One region of the Rosenbergiella sp. YN46 genome, then DNA from elsewhere that is predicted to be linked to it. Evidence: predicted binding sites of a transcription regulator. Region 1 holds the regulator's gene; each other region holds the start of a gene.
The links. The regulator PurR, encoded in region 1, represses purine synthesis genes. The targets are predictions, from matches to a motif close to CANGCAAACGTTTGCNTG.

Region 1 (5,475 bases):
AGCTACAGCGCGGCGATCTGGTTTTCTTCCGCATTCGCGGCCGCGGCGCCGCCGATCACGTAGGGGTCTATGTGGGAAATGGCAAGTTTATCCAGTCGCCGCGCACCGGGCGCGATATCCAGATAACCTCTCTGAGTGACGACTACTGGCAGCGCCACTACATTGGCGCCCGCCGGGTTATGACCCCGAACACTCTGCGCTAACGCGTGGATTCGCCCCCTGGGTTCAAGGGGGCGTCGTTTTCATTACTCGGCATCCACGGCCAGCGTCCGCTCCGACGTCTTACGCGACGAAAACAGCACCAGTAGTAGTCCCAGTGCGGCGATAATGCCGCCCATCACCGGAACAAAGCCGTATCCCAGCCCACCGGAGATTACCGCACCGCCCGCCGCCGCGCCCAGCGCGTTACCGAGGTTAAAAGCACCAATATTGACCGACGAAGAGAGCCCCGGCGCTTCATGGGCTACGCGCATCACCCGCATCTGCAGCGGCGGAACCACGGCAAAGGTTGCCGCGCCCCAAACTACCATGGCGATAGCGGCGCCGACCTCGCTGCGCGCAAGCCAGGGTATCGCCACCATAATCACGGTCAACAGCAGCAGAAAACCTTTCAGAGTACCGTTAACCGAACGGTCAGCGCAGCGGCCGCCCAGATAGTTACCCAGCGAAAATCCCAGCCCCACCAGCACCAACATCCCGGTAGTGAAACCCGGTGATGCGTGAGTCACGCGCTGAAGTACCGGTGCGATATAGGTATAAAGGGTAAACATCGCCCCTGCGCCCAGAACCGTGGTCAGCAGCGCCATTAATACCTGAGGACGCATCAGTACTCCCAGCTCGCGCTTCACGTCCGGACGAGCCCCAGCGCCGCCCGCAGGCAGTGACAGCCACAGGCTCAGCATCGCGATCGCGCCCAGACCGGCGGTGGCAAGGAAGGACATACGCCAGCCGATGGCGCTGCCCAGCCAGGTCGCAGCTGGCACGCCGCCGATGTTAGCGATAGTCAGTCCCATAAACATAGTGGCTACCGCGCTGGCCTGCTTCTCTTTGGGTACCAGGCTCGCCGCCACTACCGATCCCAGTCCAAAGAAAGCGCCGTGGTTAAGGCTGGTGATAATGCGGGAAAGCAGAAGCATGCCATAATTCGGCGCCAGCGCTGACAGCAGGTTGCCGACAATAAAGATTCCCATCAGAAACAGCAGCGCACTGCGTCTGGCACGATGCGATAGCAGTAGCGTCATCAGCGGCGCGCCAACCATTACGCCAATTGCGTAAGCGCTAATCAGCATACCGGCCACGGGAATGGAAACCCCTACGCCATCGGCGATCACCGGTAATAAGCCCATAGGGGAAAATTCTGTTGTTCCTATACCAAATGCCCCGATGGCCAGCGCCAGTAAGGGGAAATTGACTTTCATTGTTATTTCTCCGGTAAATTCGGGAGACAGCTTCCGCAAGGGCGGAACTCACTGCTTCCGGATATCGTCAGGCGGAGAATAATGACAGTCTGAAGGGAAAAGTTAAAGTCGTGTTAAAAGCAAAAGGCTGTTGCGCAAATGGCAATAATAGAAAGGCCCGGATACGCAACAGGGCGCATCCGGGCCGGAGATTAATGCAGTACGGCGGTCAGGGCGCCGCCAACAATCACGCCAAGGGCGATAATGGTGGTGATCAGCGAGTATTTCAGATCGGTACTCATGCGTTTCTCCTGCTCCTTTTCCATATTTAGTGTAAGGACTGATTCATTTTCCCACAAACGGCTCTGAAAATCCTGCATCAAGTGGCTTTATATGCAGATTTCCTCTTCCACTTTTGGCGAAGATAGGACAAAATCCCCGGCTAACTTGTTTATGCGCCGTCCGGTTATGCCCTCCTCCCGTTTAATGTCGCCTCCCCGACATACCCGCAGCCCGAAAAGTTGCGCCCCGGGATAAGTCCAGGCAAACGATTAACCGGCCGGTATTCAGGAACCCAGGAAATGGCCGGGAGTGACGACTGATGGCAACAATTAAAGATGTGGCAAAGCGGGCAAACGTCTCCACCACGACGGTGTCACATGTCATTAATAAAACCCGCTTTGTCGCGGAAGAGACCCGTAATGCGGTATGGGCCGCCATCAAAGAGCTACATTACTCACCCAGCGCCGTAGCCCGCAGCCTGAAAGTGAATAACACCAGGACCATCGGGCTGTTGGCCACCAGCAGTGAAGCCCCCTACTTTGCGGAAATTATCGAGGCCATAGAGAAAAACTGTTTTGATACGGGCTACACCCTGGTACTGGGCAACGCCTGGAACAACCAGGAAAAGCAACGCGCCTACCTGTCGATGATGGCCCAGAAGCGCGTTGACGGCCTGCTGGTGATGTGTTCGGAATATCCGGAGCCGCTGCTGGAGATGCTCGAAGAGTACCGCCACATTCCGATGGTGGTGATGGACTGGGGCGAAGCGAAAGCCGATTTCACCGACTCGGTGATCGACAATGCCTTCGAAGGGGGTTACATGGCGGGACGCTATCTGATTGAACGCGGCCATCGCGATATCGGCGCGATCCCCGGCTCGCCGCACCGCAATACTGGCGCTGGCCGTCTGGCAGGCTTTAAAAAGGCGCTGGAAGAAGCGCGCATCAGACTGAACGAAAAATGGGTGGTTCAGGGCGACTTCGAGCCGGAATCCGGCTACCGCGCCATGCAGCAGATTCTGTCCGCGCCGCAGCGCCCCACGGCGGTATTCTGCGGCGGCGATGTAATGGCGATGGGCGCCCTGTGCGCCGCCGACGAAATGGGCCTGCGGGTTCCTCAGGATATTTCGATTATCGGTTATGACAATGTGCGCAACTCCCGTTACTTCACACCAGCGCTGACCACCATCCACCAGCCCAAGGATTCTCTGGGAGAAACGGCTTTTAATATGCTTATCGACCGTATCGTCAATAAGCGCGAGCAGTCCCGCACTCTGGAAGTTCACCCACGCCTGATTGAACGCCGCTCGGTGGCCGATGGCCCGTTCCGCGACTATCGGCGCTAACGCCAGGGAGCCCGCTCAGTCGGGCTCCTTCAGCCATTCCGCATTCAGCGTTTCGCTATCCCCCAGATAATCCAGCAGCCAGACCAGCACCGGCGACGCTTCATTCTGACGCCAGCTCAGACAGCAGGCGGCATCCGGAAAACGGTTTTCCAGGGTCAGCGCCGTCCAGCGACCACTTTTTATCCGAGGTTGCGCAATATGGGCCGGCACCATACCGACACACAACCCGGCATCCAGACACTCTTTTGCACTCTCCCAGTCCGGTACCACCATGCGGCGCTGGTTATCCAGTAGCCAGGTGGTACGCTTAGGCAGCGAACGCGAAGTATCCTCCAGCACCAGCGAAGGCCAGCGCCGCAGCCGTTCGTCATCCAGCGGTCCCCTCTCTTCTGCCAGCGGATGACTGGCCGCCACCACGCAATGCCAGCGCAGCATCCCCATATCCCGAAACGCGTAACGCCCCCCAACAGGCACCGCCCGGGTAGCGCCGATCGCCAGCTCCACGCGCCCGTCTTCCAGCGCATCCCACACGCCGTTAAACACTTCACGGGAAACCAGCAGCTCCACATCGGGAAAATGGCGATAGAAATCCAGCACCAGCTGGCGGATACGCGCCGGTTTGACGATGTTATCCACGGCGATGGAAAACTGACCGCGCCAGCCGTTGGCTATCTGCTGACAGCGCTGGCGAGTGGCGAGCATTTTTTTGATAACTTCTCGCCCCTCGCGCAGAAAAAAGGCCCCGGCCTCCGTCAGTTCAACATCGCGGTGGCGGCGCACGAACAGCGGTACCGCCAGCCATGTCTCTAACTGACGCACGGTATAGCTGACCGCCGAAGGCACCCGATGCAGCTCCTGAGCCGCCGAACTAAAGCTGCCGTTACGAGCAACGGCATCTACCACTTCCAGTGAGTATTCTGACCACATATCTGCCTGCAAAAAATTTGAATGCAACAGGCAAATATTAGCGTTTCACAAGCGATAGCGCACTCCTTACACTGCACCCATTGTTTGTGTATCACCAGAAAAAGCGTTAGAGAAAAATCATGCGATCTGGAAAAGGATTTATGGCCTGGCTGGCCGGGCTGAGCGTTATCGGCTTTCTGGCCACCGATATGTACCTGCCGGCATTTTCCGCCATGCAGCACAGTCTGAACGCCGCGCCTGGCGCGATAAGCGCCAGCCTGAGCCTGTTTCTGGCCGGTTTCGCCCTGGCCCAGTTGGTCTGGGGGCCGCTGTCGGATCGCTTCGGCCGCCGCCCGATACTGCTGGCAGGGCTGACGCTGTTCGCTCTCGGCTGTCTGGGAATGCTGTGGGTGAAGAGCGCGGCGCTGATGCTGACGCTGCGCTTTATTCAGGCGGTTGGCGTCTGTGCCGCCACCGTCAGCTGGCAGGCGCTGGTGGCCGACCGCTATCCGGGGCCCCAGGCAAAACGGGTTTTCGCCACTATTATGCCGCTGGTGGCGCTTTCCCCGGCTCTGGCGCCGCTACTGGGCAGCTGGCTGCTGGTGCACTTCGAATGGCAGGCTATCTTCCTTGCGCTGTTTATCATCACTCTGCTGCTGATGGCTCCCGCCCTGCGTCTGCCTCCGCATTTTCCTGCGCCATCTGAGGGCACACAGGCACCGAAAACCGGGTTTGTGACGCTGCTGCGCAGTCGCGGCTACCGCGGCAACGTGCTGATTTACGCGGCCTGTTCCGCCAGTTTCTTCGCCTGGCTTACCGGCTCGCCGTTTCTGCTGCGCGATCTGGGCTACGGCCCCGGCGCCACCGGGCTGAGCTACGTGCCCCAGACTATCGCTTTTCTGGCAGGCGGCTACGGCTGTCGCAGCGCGCTATCCCGCTGGAGCGGCGAGCAACTGTTACCGTGGCTGCTGAGTCTCTTTGCGCTGAGCGTACTGGCGACCTGGGGCGTAGCGCTTTCCGGCCATGCGACCCTGACGCTGCTGCTAATCCCCTTCTGCATAATGGCGCTGGCTAACGGCGCAATCTACCCCATCGTCGTTTCCGCGGCCCTGCTGCCATTTCCGGGCGATGCCGGACGTGCCGCCGCGTTGCAGAATACGCTGCAGCTCGGGCTTTGTTTTCTGGCCAGTTTGCTGGTTTCATGGGGAGTGGAACAGCCGCTGATTACCACCACCGGCGTAATGGTTGCTACCGTAGTACTGGCGCTACTGGGCTACCTGATGCAGCGCGCACCGCAGCAACAGTGGCGCCCATCACGCCAGGGAAAATAACGGGATAAATAATGCTATTCCCATCTAATTAGGGCACTAACAATTTTTATTGAATCACTTTTATCAGAGGCATATACTGAAAACAGCTCTGGATATATATCATAAATATTAGGTAGTAACGGGAGCGCCCTGCTCCCGTTTTCTGTTATTTGAGGGTCTTACAAGGAAGACTTCTCCTTCTTTATTCACGTCGGTAATCGGACGCTCGGATTTT
Region 2 (5,475 bases), on a different contig from region 1:
GATGTATTCATAAATCGCCTGCTGCGAGCGTACTTTACGGCGGTTACCGCGCGGTACATAGCGATTACTGAGCTCTTTGTCGATGATGCGCGCCTTAACGGTGTCGCTAAACAGAATAGCGATAATGTCCAGCACTCGCTGCTTCAGGCGTGGATCAAGCAGGGCAACGGCGACTTCAATGCGGTAATCGATGTTACGCGTCATCCAGTCCGCCGAAGAGAGGAAGACTTTTTTGTCGCCCCCGTTTTCAAAGACGTAGACCCGATCGTGCTCCAGGTAACGATCGACGATGCTGATGACCCGAATATTTTCGCTGATACCTTCCAGATCGGGGATCAGCGAACACATGCCGCGCACCAGCAGATTCACGGGGACACCGGAACTGGAGGCGGCATACAACCGATCCACCAGGCCTTTATCGACCAGGTTATTCAGCTTCAGAGTAATGCCTGAAGGCAGTCCCTGTTGCGCGTTGGCGATTTCGTTATCCACCAGTTCGTAGAGCAGGCGACGCGAGTTCTGTGGCGAAACCATCAGGTGGTCGAAGCTCACGGGTCGATAGGGGTTTTCAATAAAGTTAAATACCCGGCGCACCTCGTTGGTAATACGGGCGTCGGCAGTCAGCAGCGAGTAGTCGGTATAAAGACGCGCAGTCTTTTCGTTGAAGTTGCCGGTACCGATATGGGCGTAGCGTACCACCTGCTCGCCTTCGCGCCGGGAGATCAAAAACAGCTTGGCGTGAATTTTCAGTCCCGGCGCTGAAAAGATGACGTGCACCCCGGCTTCGGTCAGGCGTTTGGCCCAGTGAATGTTGGCCTCTTCATCGAAGCGCGCCTGAAGCTCCACCACCACCGTGACCTTTTTGCCGTTGTGGGCGGCGTGGATCATTGAATCGATAATGCGCGAATCTTTGGCCACCCGATAGATATTGATTTTGATAGAAATCACATTTGGATCGAAGGAGGCCTGGCGCAGTAATTCCAGAACGTGTTCGAAGGTGTGGTAGGGATAATACAGCAGTACATCGCGTTCGCGGATGGCGTCGAAACCGTTACGGAAACGATCGAACCAGATATGACGCAGACGCGGCATCGGCTTATTCACCAGGTTGGCTTTACCCACGTTGGGAAAGTCGATGAAGTCCTTAAAATTGTGGTAGCGGCCACCGGGAATAATAGAGTCATAGCGCGAGATCGACAGTTTGTCGGCCAGCAGCTGCACCATGGCGTCCGGCATATCGCGCTGATATACGAAGCGTACCGGCTCGGCGGTCAGGCGCTGCTTCAGGCTGGAGGACATTAATTCCAGCATTCCTGACTCCATTTCATGCAACAGCTCGTATTCGGCGTCGCGGGTCATTTTCATGGAGTAGGCGTTCAGGGCGTCGTAGTCGAAGAAACCGCTAAAGATCTCATCCAGGCAGTAGCGCATGATGTTATCCAGCAGGATCATTGGCTTCCGGCGGCGCGGTGTTTCTGGCGGCAGGTTAACGAAGCGCGGCACCTTATCGGAAGGGATCTCCAGCAGCGCATACTTAATATCCGAGCCGCGAATGATTTCGACCGTCAGGTAGGTGTAATCGTCTTTCAGAAACTGAACCAGATCGGTTTCCCGGGTAATCAGGATCGGCGTAATGTGCGGACGCAAATAGTGCTTAAAATAATGGCGCAGCCAGTTCTGTTGGTTAGGGGAAAGCTGGCGCTCGTTAATCAGGAAAATCTGGTTACGCGCCATTTCCAGCAGCAGGTCGTTATATAGACCGTCGAACTCCTGATCCGCCTTTAGCACCCGGGCCTGGATTTTGCTCAGCAGATGGCGGGAATTGGAGTGGGTTCCCTGCTCCTCGTTAATCAGAATCCGCCGTTTCAGTTCGGCAAAGCGTACCTTGTAAAACTCATCCAGGTTATTGGAATAGATGCCCAGAAAACGCATGCGCTCGATAAGGGGATTCGACTTATCCGCCGCTTCCTGGAGCACGCGCTCGTTAAAGGATAACCAGCTTAGTTCTTTCTCAATGTACAGCTTTTCCTGACCCATGCGACTCACACTCCGTTTGGTTGGCTCCCGTTTCCGGACGTGGAAAATCCGTCTCGGCGCCTATTATGGCGAGCAATATCCGGGAATGTCCAACGCCAGGCAGAAGTATCGGACAAGACTCTCCTTCCCGGGCGGGAAGGAGAGGGGTTATTCGTCAGCGGCGTAACCCTGGGGAGGCAGGCGCTGCCCGTCCAGCCAGGCGGCGCTGTCGCGCATGCTCAGCCGGCCATTCAGAAACCAGCCGATCGCCAGCGGGTAGATAGCATGCTCCTGATGCTGAACCCGGGCGATCACGGTTTCTTCGTCATCGCCGTCAAAGATGGGCACCCGGGCCTGGAGAATTACTGGGCCGCCATCCAGCTCTTCGGTCACGAAGTGCACCGAGGTGCCGTGCTCGCGATCGCCGTTGTTCAGCGCCTGGCGATGGGTATGCAGACCGGGGTATTTCGGCAGCAGGGAAGGGTGGATATTAAGCAGACGGCCGCGGTAGTGAGCCACGAAGGCGGGGCTGAGAATGCGCATATAGCCCGCCAGTACCACCAGATCGGGGGCGTGCTCATCAATCTGCGCCATTAGCGCCCGATCATAGGCTTCACGATCCGGATAGTCGCCGGGCGAGAGCGCAAACGCGGCGATATCTGCCGCGCGAGCGCGCTCAAGACCGTAAGCATCGGCTTTATTGCTGAATACTGCCTCAATGGTGCCGTCGATTCGTTGCCGCTGGCAGGCGTCGATAATTGCCTGCAGGTTGCTTCCATTGCCCGAAATAAGCACCACTATCTTTTTCATTACCCGATAACCACGCGTTGTTCAGAGTCGGAGGCCCTGATAATACCGATTTTCCATGCCTTTTCACCTGCCGCGTTAAGCAGAGCGATGGCTTTTTCGGCGGCATCAGGCGCCAGTGCGATAACCATACCTACGCCGCAGTTAAAGGTGCGGTACATTTCATGGCGGCTAACGTTGCCCGCCTGCTGGAGCCAGTCGAATATCGCCGGCCACTGCCAGCTGGATTCATCGATGACCGCCTGAGTATTGTCCGGCAGAACGCGCGGAATGTTTTCCCAGAAACCGCCGCCGGTCAGGTGGGCGATAGCGTGAACGTCGCACTGTTCGATAAGTTTAAGCACCGATTTCACATAGATACGAGTCGGCGCCAGCAGGTGATCCGCCAGCGGCTGGCCGTCGAGTTGGGTAGTGAGCGGGTCGCAGCCGCTGACTTCGACAATCTTACGTACCAGCGAGTAACCGTTGGAGTGCGGGCCGCTGGAGCCGAGTGCTACCAGCACGTCGCCATCGGCCACTTTGGTTCCGTCGATAATCTCCGATTTCTCTACCACGCCGACGCAGAAACCCGCTACGTCGTAATCTTCGCCGTGGTACATGCCGGGCATTTCAGCGGTTTCACCCCCGACCAGCGCGCAGCCCGCCTGAAGACAGCCTTCGGCGATGCCGCCGACGACGCTTGCCGCGGTATCCACATCCAGCTTACCGGTAGCGTAGTAGTCAAGGAAGAACAGCGGCTCAGCCCCCTGAACTACCAGATCGTTGACGCACATGGCCACCAGATCGATGCCGATGGTGTCATGACGTTTCAGATCCATCGCCAGACGCAGCTTGGTGCCGACGCCATCAGTACCGGAAACCAGCACCGGTTCGCGGTATTTCTGCGGCAGAGCACACAGTGCGCCAAAGCCGCCAAGCCCCCCCATGACTTCCGGGCGGCGGGTTTTCTTCACCACCCCTTTGATTCGGTCGACCAGTGCATTGCCCGCATCGATATCAACACCGGCGTCTTTATAGCTGAGAGAGGTTTTATCGGTCATAAGGTCAGGTTCCAGCGCGGTAGAAAAAATCGCGGTGATTCTAACAGCCCAGGCAAACGTTTGCGAGCCCTTCCGTTAATGAAACATTCCTGTTCCGGATCGGTAAGGTACCAGGGGATGGAACAGGGCTCTGCTCTATACTGATCCGAAATCGCTTGATCCCGATCAAGCGTCTCAGGTATGGCGCTGCGGCGAAAAAGCGGTATAATCCGGCGATTTTTTTTTACGCGGCTGACGCATTTGGGGAGATAGAGCATGAAGATTGTGGAAGTGAAACACCCACTCGTAAAACACAAACTGGGTTTGATGCGCGACGTGGATATCAGCACTAAACGTTTTCGTGAGCTCGCCTCGGAAGTGGGAAGTCTGCTGACCTACGAAGCGACGGCCGGTCTGGAAACCGAAACGGTGACTATCGAAGGCTGGAACGGCCCGGTGGACATTGAGCAGATCAAAGGTAAGAAGATCACCGTGGTGCCGATTCTGCGCGCCGGTCTTGGCATGATGGAAGGCGTACTGGAAAACGTACCGAGCGCGCGCATCAGCGTGGTGGGCGTTTACCGCGACGAAGAAACTCTGGAGCCGGTACCTTACTTCCAGAAGCTGGCTTCGCAGATCGACGAACGTATGGCGCTGGTGGTGGATCCGATGCTGGCGACCGGTGGCTCAATGATAGCGACTATCGATCTGCTGAAAAAAGCGGGCTGCCACAATATTAAGGTGCTGGTACTGGTCGCGGCGCCGGAAGGCCTGGCAGCGCTGGAGAAAGTTCACCCGGATGTTGAGGTATACACGGCCTCTATCGATCAGGGACTCAACGAACACGGATACATTATTCCGGGCCTCGGCGATGCCGGGGATAAGATATTTGGCACCAAATAATTGATTCAGCCGACTTTCACAGTCGGCTTTTTTTTGGATTTTCTTTCTCAGTTCATCACACAGAGGATATTGTTATGACGCGCCGTGCTATCGGGGTGAGTGAAAGACCGCCGCTGTTACAGACGCTCCCACTCAGTCTGCAGCATCTGTTTGCCATGTTCGGATCCACCGTACTGGTGCCGATTATGTTTCATATCAACCCAGCAACGGTTCTGCTGTTCAACGGCATCGGCACCCTGCTCTATCTGGTTATCTGTAAAGGGAAAATTCCGGCCTATCTGGGCTCCAGCTTCGCCTTTATTTCACCGGTATTGCTGCTGTTGCCGCTTGGCTATGAGCTGGCGCTGGGCGGCTTTATCGCCTGTGGCGTGCTGTTCTGTCTGGTGGCGCTGATTGTGAAAAAGGCGGGTACCGGCTGGCTGGACGTGATGTTTCCACCGGCGGCGATGGGGGCCATCGTGGCGGTTATCGGTCTGGAGCTGGCGGGCGTGGCCGCCAATATGGCGGGTATGCTGCCTGCCGACGGTCAGTCGGTGGATGGCACCACGCTCTCTATTGCGCTGGTGACCCTGGGCGTTACTGTCTTTAGTTCGGTTATTTTCCGCGGTTTCCTTGCGATTATCCCGATTCTTATCGGCGTGCTGGTGGGCTATGCCTTCTCTTTCTATATGGGCGTGGTGGACGTGACGCCGATTCGTGAAGCGCACTGGTTCGCACTGCCCACCTTCTA
Region 3 (5,475 bases), on a different contig from region 1:
TGCTGCACGAACTCACCAATGAAGGTCTGGCCTTTAGTAAGGATCTTAGTGATACCCTGGGTCAGATGCACTCCGCCACCGGCGAAACGCTGGAGGATGACGGCTTTAATTTTCAGCTTTTTCTGCCTGACGAAGACGCCAGCGTCTTCGAACGCGCCGATGCGCTGGCAGGGTGGGTCAACCACTTTCTGCTGGGCCTGGGCGTGACCCAGCCGGGTCTTGATAAGGTTAAAGACGAAACCGGCGAGGCGATCGACGATCTACGTAACATTGCTCAACTGGGCTATGACGAGGATGAAGATCAGGAAGAGTTGGAAATGTCGCTGGAGGAGGTGATTGAGTACGTGCGGGTTGCCGCGCTGCTCTGCCACGACACCTTCAACCGCCCGGCTCCTACCGCGCCGGAGGTACAAAAACCGACGCTTCATTAAACTTCAGGAGGTGCTATGACACAGCAAGAGTTTTTGCGTCGCCGTCAGGCGTTGCTGGCACAGATGGCGCCCGGCAGCGCCGCGTTGGTTTTCGCTGCAGCAGAGGCAACCCGCAGCGCTGACAGTGAGTACCCCTATCGCCAGAACAGCGATTTCTGGTATTTCACTGGCTTTAACGAACCGGAAGCGCTGCTGGTATTGATTAAAAGTAACGAAAATCACAATCATAGCGTGCTGTTTAATCGCGTTCGCGACAAGAATGCTGAAATTTGGTTCGGACGGCGCCTGGGTCAGGAAGCGGCGGTGCAAAAGCTGGGCGTCGATCGCGCTTTGCCATGGAGTGAAATCAGCGCCCAACTCTGGCAGTTGCTGAATGGTCTGGATGTGGTCTACCACGCCCAGGGGTTATACGCCTGGGCCGATAAGATTGTGTTCGGCGCGCTGGAAAAGCTGCGTCAGGGCGCGCGTCAGAATCTAAGCGCCCCTGCTACGGTGACCGACTGGCGCCCCTGGGTGCATGAAATGCGCCTGTTTAAATCGCCGGAAGAGATTGCGCTGCTCAAGCGCGCCGGGGAAATTTCGGCGCTGGCTCATACCCGCGCTATGGAAAAATGTCGCGCCGGAATGTTTGAGTACCATCTGGAAGGCGAGATTCACCACGAATTTAATCGTCACGGCGCCCGATATCCCTCATACAATACTATCGTAGGTTCGGGGGAAAACGGCTGCATATTGCACTACACCGAAAACGAAAGCGAACTGCGCGATGGTGCCCTGGTGCTGATTGACGCGGGCTGTGAATATCAGGGCTATGCCGGTGATATTACCCGCACTTTCCCGGTGAGCGGGCGCTTTAGCGCGCCGCAGCGCGCTATCTACGATATTGTGCTGGAATCGCTGGAAACCGCGCTTTCGCTATATCGTCCCGGAACCTCTATTCAGGAAGTCACCAGCGAAGTGGTGAAAATTATGCTTGGCGGTCTCGTCCGACTGGGCATTCTAAAGGGGAGTGTGGAACAGTTGATGGAAGAGAACGCCCATCGGCGTTTCTTTATGCATGGGCTGAGCCACTGGCTGGGTCTGGACGTTCATGACGTTGGTGAATACGGCCCGGACCGTTCCCGGCCTTTGGCTCCCGGTATGGTGTTGACCGTAGAGCCCGGGCTTTATATCGCGCCCGATGCCGACGTGCCAGTGGAATATCGCGGTATCGGTATCCGTATCGAAGACGATATTGTGATAACCGAAACCGGCAATCAGAATCTGACGGACGGCGTGGTTAAGCGGGCTGACGATATTGAAGCCCTGATGGCGGCGGCGCGCGCATGAGTGTGATTATTGTAGGTGGAGGAATGACCGGTGCCACCCTGGCGCTGGCTTTGTCGCACCTGAGCGGCGGCCGACTTCCGGTACATCTGGTTGAGGTGCACGCTCCTGAATCGCAGACCCATCCCGGCTTTGATGCCCGGGCGATTGCGCTGGCTGAAGGTACCTGCCGGTTGCTGGCGCAGATCGGCGTCTGGCCCGCGCTTGCTGGTATTGGTACTGCCATTGAGCAGGTTCAGGTCAGCGATCGCGGCCACGCTGGCGCGGTGATTCTGGAGGCGCGCGACTATCAGACTGAGGCATTGGGTCAGGTGGTGGAACTCCATGACGTCGGGCTGCGCCTGTTTAATCTTCTGCGCGAGGCTCCGGGTGTGACGCTACACTGCCCCGATAGGGTAGCGGGCTGCCATCGCACGCAGCAGGAGGTGACGGTGACGCTGGAAAGCGGGAAAACGCTGACCGGTCAGGTGCTGGTGGCTGCGGATGGTTCGCGTTCGCCGCTGGCTGCCGGTTGCGGCATTCGCTGGAACCAGCAGGATTACGATCAGGTTGCCGTTATTGCTAACGTCACCACTGCTATGGCGCATCAGGGGCGCGCCTGGGAGCGTTTCACCCCTGACGGCCCGCTGGCGATGTTGCCGATGTCGCAAAATCGCTGCTCGCTGGTATGGTGCCACCGTCGTGACCGTCAGGATAAGGTCATGGCCTGGAGCGATGAGCGCTTCTGCAATGAGCTACAGCGGGCTTTCGGCTGGCGTCTGGGACGAATAACTCACGCCGGCGCCCGCAGCAGCTATCCGCTGGCGCTGACCCGGGCCGATCGTAAGGCTACCCATCGTCTGGCACTGGTCGGCAATGCGGCCCAGACGTTGCACCCCATTGCCGGGCAGGGTTTTAACCTGGGCATGCGCGATGTGATGACGCTGGCCGAAATCCTGACTGCGGCATGGCGCCAGGGCGAGGACATTGGTCTGTGGCCGGTGCTGGAGCGTTACCAGTCTCGCCGTCGTCAGGATCGGGCTGCTACCGTCGGCGTGACCGACGGTCTGGTGCAGCTCTTTGCCAATAGCTGGGCGCCGCTGGTGGTGGGGCGCAATCTTGGCCTGATGGCGATGGATTATCTTACGCCGGTGCGCGATGCGCTGGCGCATCGTACCCTGGGTAGGGTGGTTCGTTAAGGAGAGTCATAGTGCAAAGCGTAGATGTGGCAATTGTCGGCGGCGGCATGGTGGGGCTGGCCCTTGCCTGCGGCCTGGAGGGCAGTGGCCTGCGTGTTGCCGTTCTGGAGCAGCAGGTGCCGGAAGCGCTGGATCCCCAGGCGCCACCGGCGCTGCGGGTTTCGGCGATAAACGGCGCCAGCGAGAAATTGCTGACCCACCTCGGCGTATGGCCGACGATTTTGCAGCGCGCCAGCTGCTACCACGGCATGGAAGTGTGGGACAGCGACAGCTTTGGGCGTATCGCCTTTGACGACAGCAGCTTTGGCTTTAGCCACCTGGGCTACATCATCGAGAATGCCGTGATTCATCAGGCGTTATGGGAACAGGCTCAACAGTGCGCCGATATAACGCTAATGGCGCCGGCGCACATGCAGCAGGTCGCCTGGGGAGAAAATGAGGCTTTCCTGACCCTGAAGGATGGCAATATGCTGACCGCCCGACTGGTGGTGGGCGCAGACGGCGCGAACTCCTGGCTGCGTCAGCAGGCCGATATTCCGCTAACCTTTTGGGACTATCGGCATCATGCGCTGGTTGCCACCATCCGTAGCGCGGAACCCCATCAGGCCGTGGCGCGTCAGGTGTTCCATGGCTCCGGCATTCTGGCGTTTTTGCCTCTGAGCGATCCTTGTCAAAGTTCTATTGTCTGGTCGCTGCCGCCGCTCGAAGCCGAGCGGATGCAGCAGGTTGATGAAGCGACCTTTAATCAGGCGCTGTCGGTGGCGTTTGATATGCGTCTTGGCCTGTGTCAGCTTGAAAGCGAGCGTCAGGTCTTTCCGCTGATGGGTCGCTATGCCCGCCAGTTTGCCGGTCATCGTCTGGCGCTGTTGGGCGATGCCGCGCACACCATTCATCCACTGGCGGGGCAGGGGGTAAATCTGGGCTTTATGGACGCAGCGGAATTGATTGCCGAACTGCGCAGGCTGCACGCAGGCGGTAAGGATATTGGTCAGCACCTCTATCTGCGGCGCTACGAGCGCAGCCGTAAGCACAGCGCCGCGCTGATGCTGGCGGGTATGCAGAGCTTCCGGGAGCTGTTTGCAGGTAATAATCCGGCGAAGAAGCTGCTACGCGACCTGGGGCTGAAGCTGGCCGATACGCTGCCCGGTGTGAAGCCTCAGTTGATCCGCCAGGCGATGGGGCTGAATGATTTGCCAGAGTGGCTAAAATAGCCAACTGAAACAGGTTCTGCCACTCTCCTGCTCCCGGCATCCGCCGGGAGCACTGCCTCATTTGAAATATTCTAATTTCATTGCCTGTTTCGCATTAGTTTTTTTTATTCCAGGCATAGTGCGATGTAGTGAAATTGTTTTTATTTTTATCATAAATGTTATCTGATTCTGGTTTTTGACCCGAAAATTGCGCGATTGTGTGCGTTGTTTCGCGTTTTCCCAGTTGGACTCTCTGTCTCCTTCGTACATCCCTGGCGCCATTCGCTAATGTGTCTGCTTATGGTTCAGCCGTCCTTTCGGTGGTAAGTTCAATGCAAAGGTAACGTTTGCGTCCATGTCCGTTGTGGCATCGGCGCCGGGTTTCGCCCGTTGTTTTGGCGGACGAACATTGCCGCCCATCTGAATGGAAAACGAGGAAAAGATGGCTCAACAGACCCCTTTGTTTGAACAGCATAATCTCTGCGGTGCGCGCATGGTGGACTTCCACGGCTGGATGATGCCGCTGCACTACGGTTCCCAGCTCGACGAACACCATGCGGTGCGTACCGATGCCGGGATGTTCGATGTCTCCCATATGACCATTGTCGATCTGCGCGGTAGCCGTACCCGGGAGTTCCTGCGTTATCTGCTGGCGAACGACGTCGCCAAACTGACCAAACCGGGCAAGGCGCTTTATACCGCCATGCTTAATGCCTCTGCCGGCGTTATCGACGATCTCATTGTCTATTTCCTTGCCGATGACTGGTTCCGACTGGTGGTGAATTCCGCCACCCGTGAAAAAGACCTGGCCTGGATCTCCCGCCACGCGACTGACTACGAGGTGGAGATTACCGTACGTGACGATCTGGCGCTGATCGCCGTTCAGGGGCCTGACGCCCAGGCCAAAGCAGCCAGCCTGTTCAACGACCAGCAGCGCGCGGCAGTAGAAGGAATGAAGCCATTTTTTGGCGTCCAGGCCGGTTCCCTGTTTATCGCTACTACCGGTTATACCGGCGAAGCGGGCTATGAGATAGCCCTGCCCAATGAACAGGCGGCGGAGTTCTGGCAGCAGCTGGTGACAGCGGGCGTGAAGCCCTGCGGCCTTGGCGCCAGGGATACGCTGCGTCTTGAAGCCGGTATGAACCTGTATGGCCAGGAGATGGACGAAGGCGTATCGCCGCTGGCGGCGAATATGGGCTGGACTATCGCCTGGGAACCGACGGATCGTGACTTTATCGGCCGCGAGGTGCTGGAGGCGCAGCGCGAGCAGGGCACCGAACAGCTGGTTGGTCTGGTGATGACCGATAAGGGCGTACTGCGTAATGACCTACCGGTACGCTTTACCGATGC

Region 2: the regulator PurR is predicted to act here: its motif matches at 3,913-3,930, upstream of purM (phosphoribosylformylglycinamidine cyclo-ligase).
Region 3: the regulator PurR is predicted to act here: its motif matches at 4,462-4,479, upstream of gcvT (glycine cleavage system aminomethyltransferase GcvT).

Annotation. Positions count from the first base shown of each region.
Region 1 covers NZ_JAZHEE010000021.1:22,454-27,928, forward strand. Annotated here, with positions in the region: gene V3W49_RS14815 (C40 family peptidase) at 1-203, shown strand, start outside; gene V3W49_RS14820 (MFS transporter) at 246-1,418, opposite strand; gene cydH (cytochrome bd-I oxidase subunit CydH) at 1,610-1,699, opposite strand; gene purR (HTH-type transcriptional repressor PurR) at 1,999-3,024, shown strand; gene punR (DNA-binding transcriptional activator PunR) at 3,040-3,951, opposite strand; gene punC (purine nucleoside transporter PunC) at 4,071-5,261, shown strand.
Region 2 covers NZ_JAZHEE010000016.1:28,837-34,311, reverse strand. Annotated here, with positions in the region: gene ppk1 (polyphosphate kinase 1) at 1-2,037, opposite strand, end outside; gene purN (phosphoribosylglycinamide formyltransferase) at 2,185-2,826, opposite strand; gene purM (phosphoribosylformylglycinamidine cyclo-ligase) at 2,826-3,863, opposite strand; gene upp (uracil phosphoribosyltransferase) at 4,119-4,745, shown strand; gene uraA (uracil permease) at 4,820-5,475, shown strand, end outside.
Region 3 covers NZ_JAZHEE010000038.1:27,582-33,056, reverse strand. Annotated here, with positions in the region: gene V3W49_RS19355 (YecA/YgfB family protein) at 1-431, shown strand, start outside; gene pepP (Xaa-Pro aminopeptidase) at 447-1,760, shown strand; gene ubiH (2-octaprenyl-6-methoxyphenyl hydroxylase) at 1,757-2,935, shown strand; gene ubiI (FAD-dependent 2-octaprenylphenol hydroxylase) at 2,947-4,146, shown strand; gene gcvT (glycine cleavage system aminomethyltransferase GcvT) at 4,568-5,475, shown strand, end outside.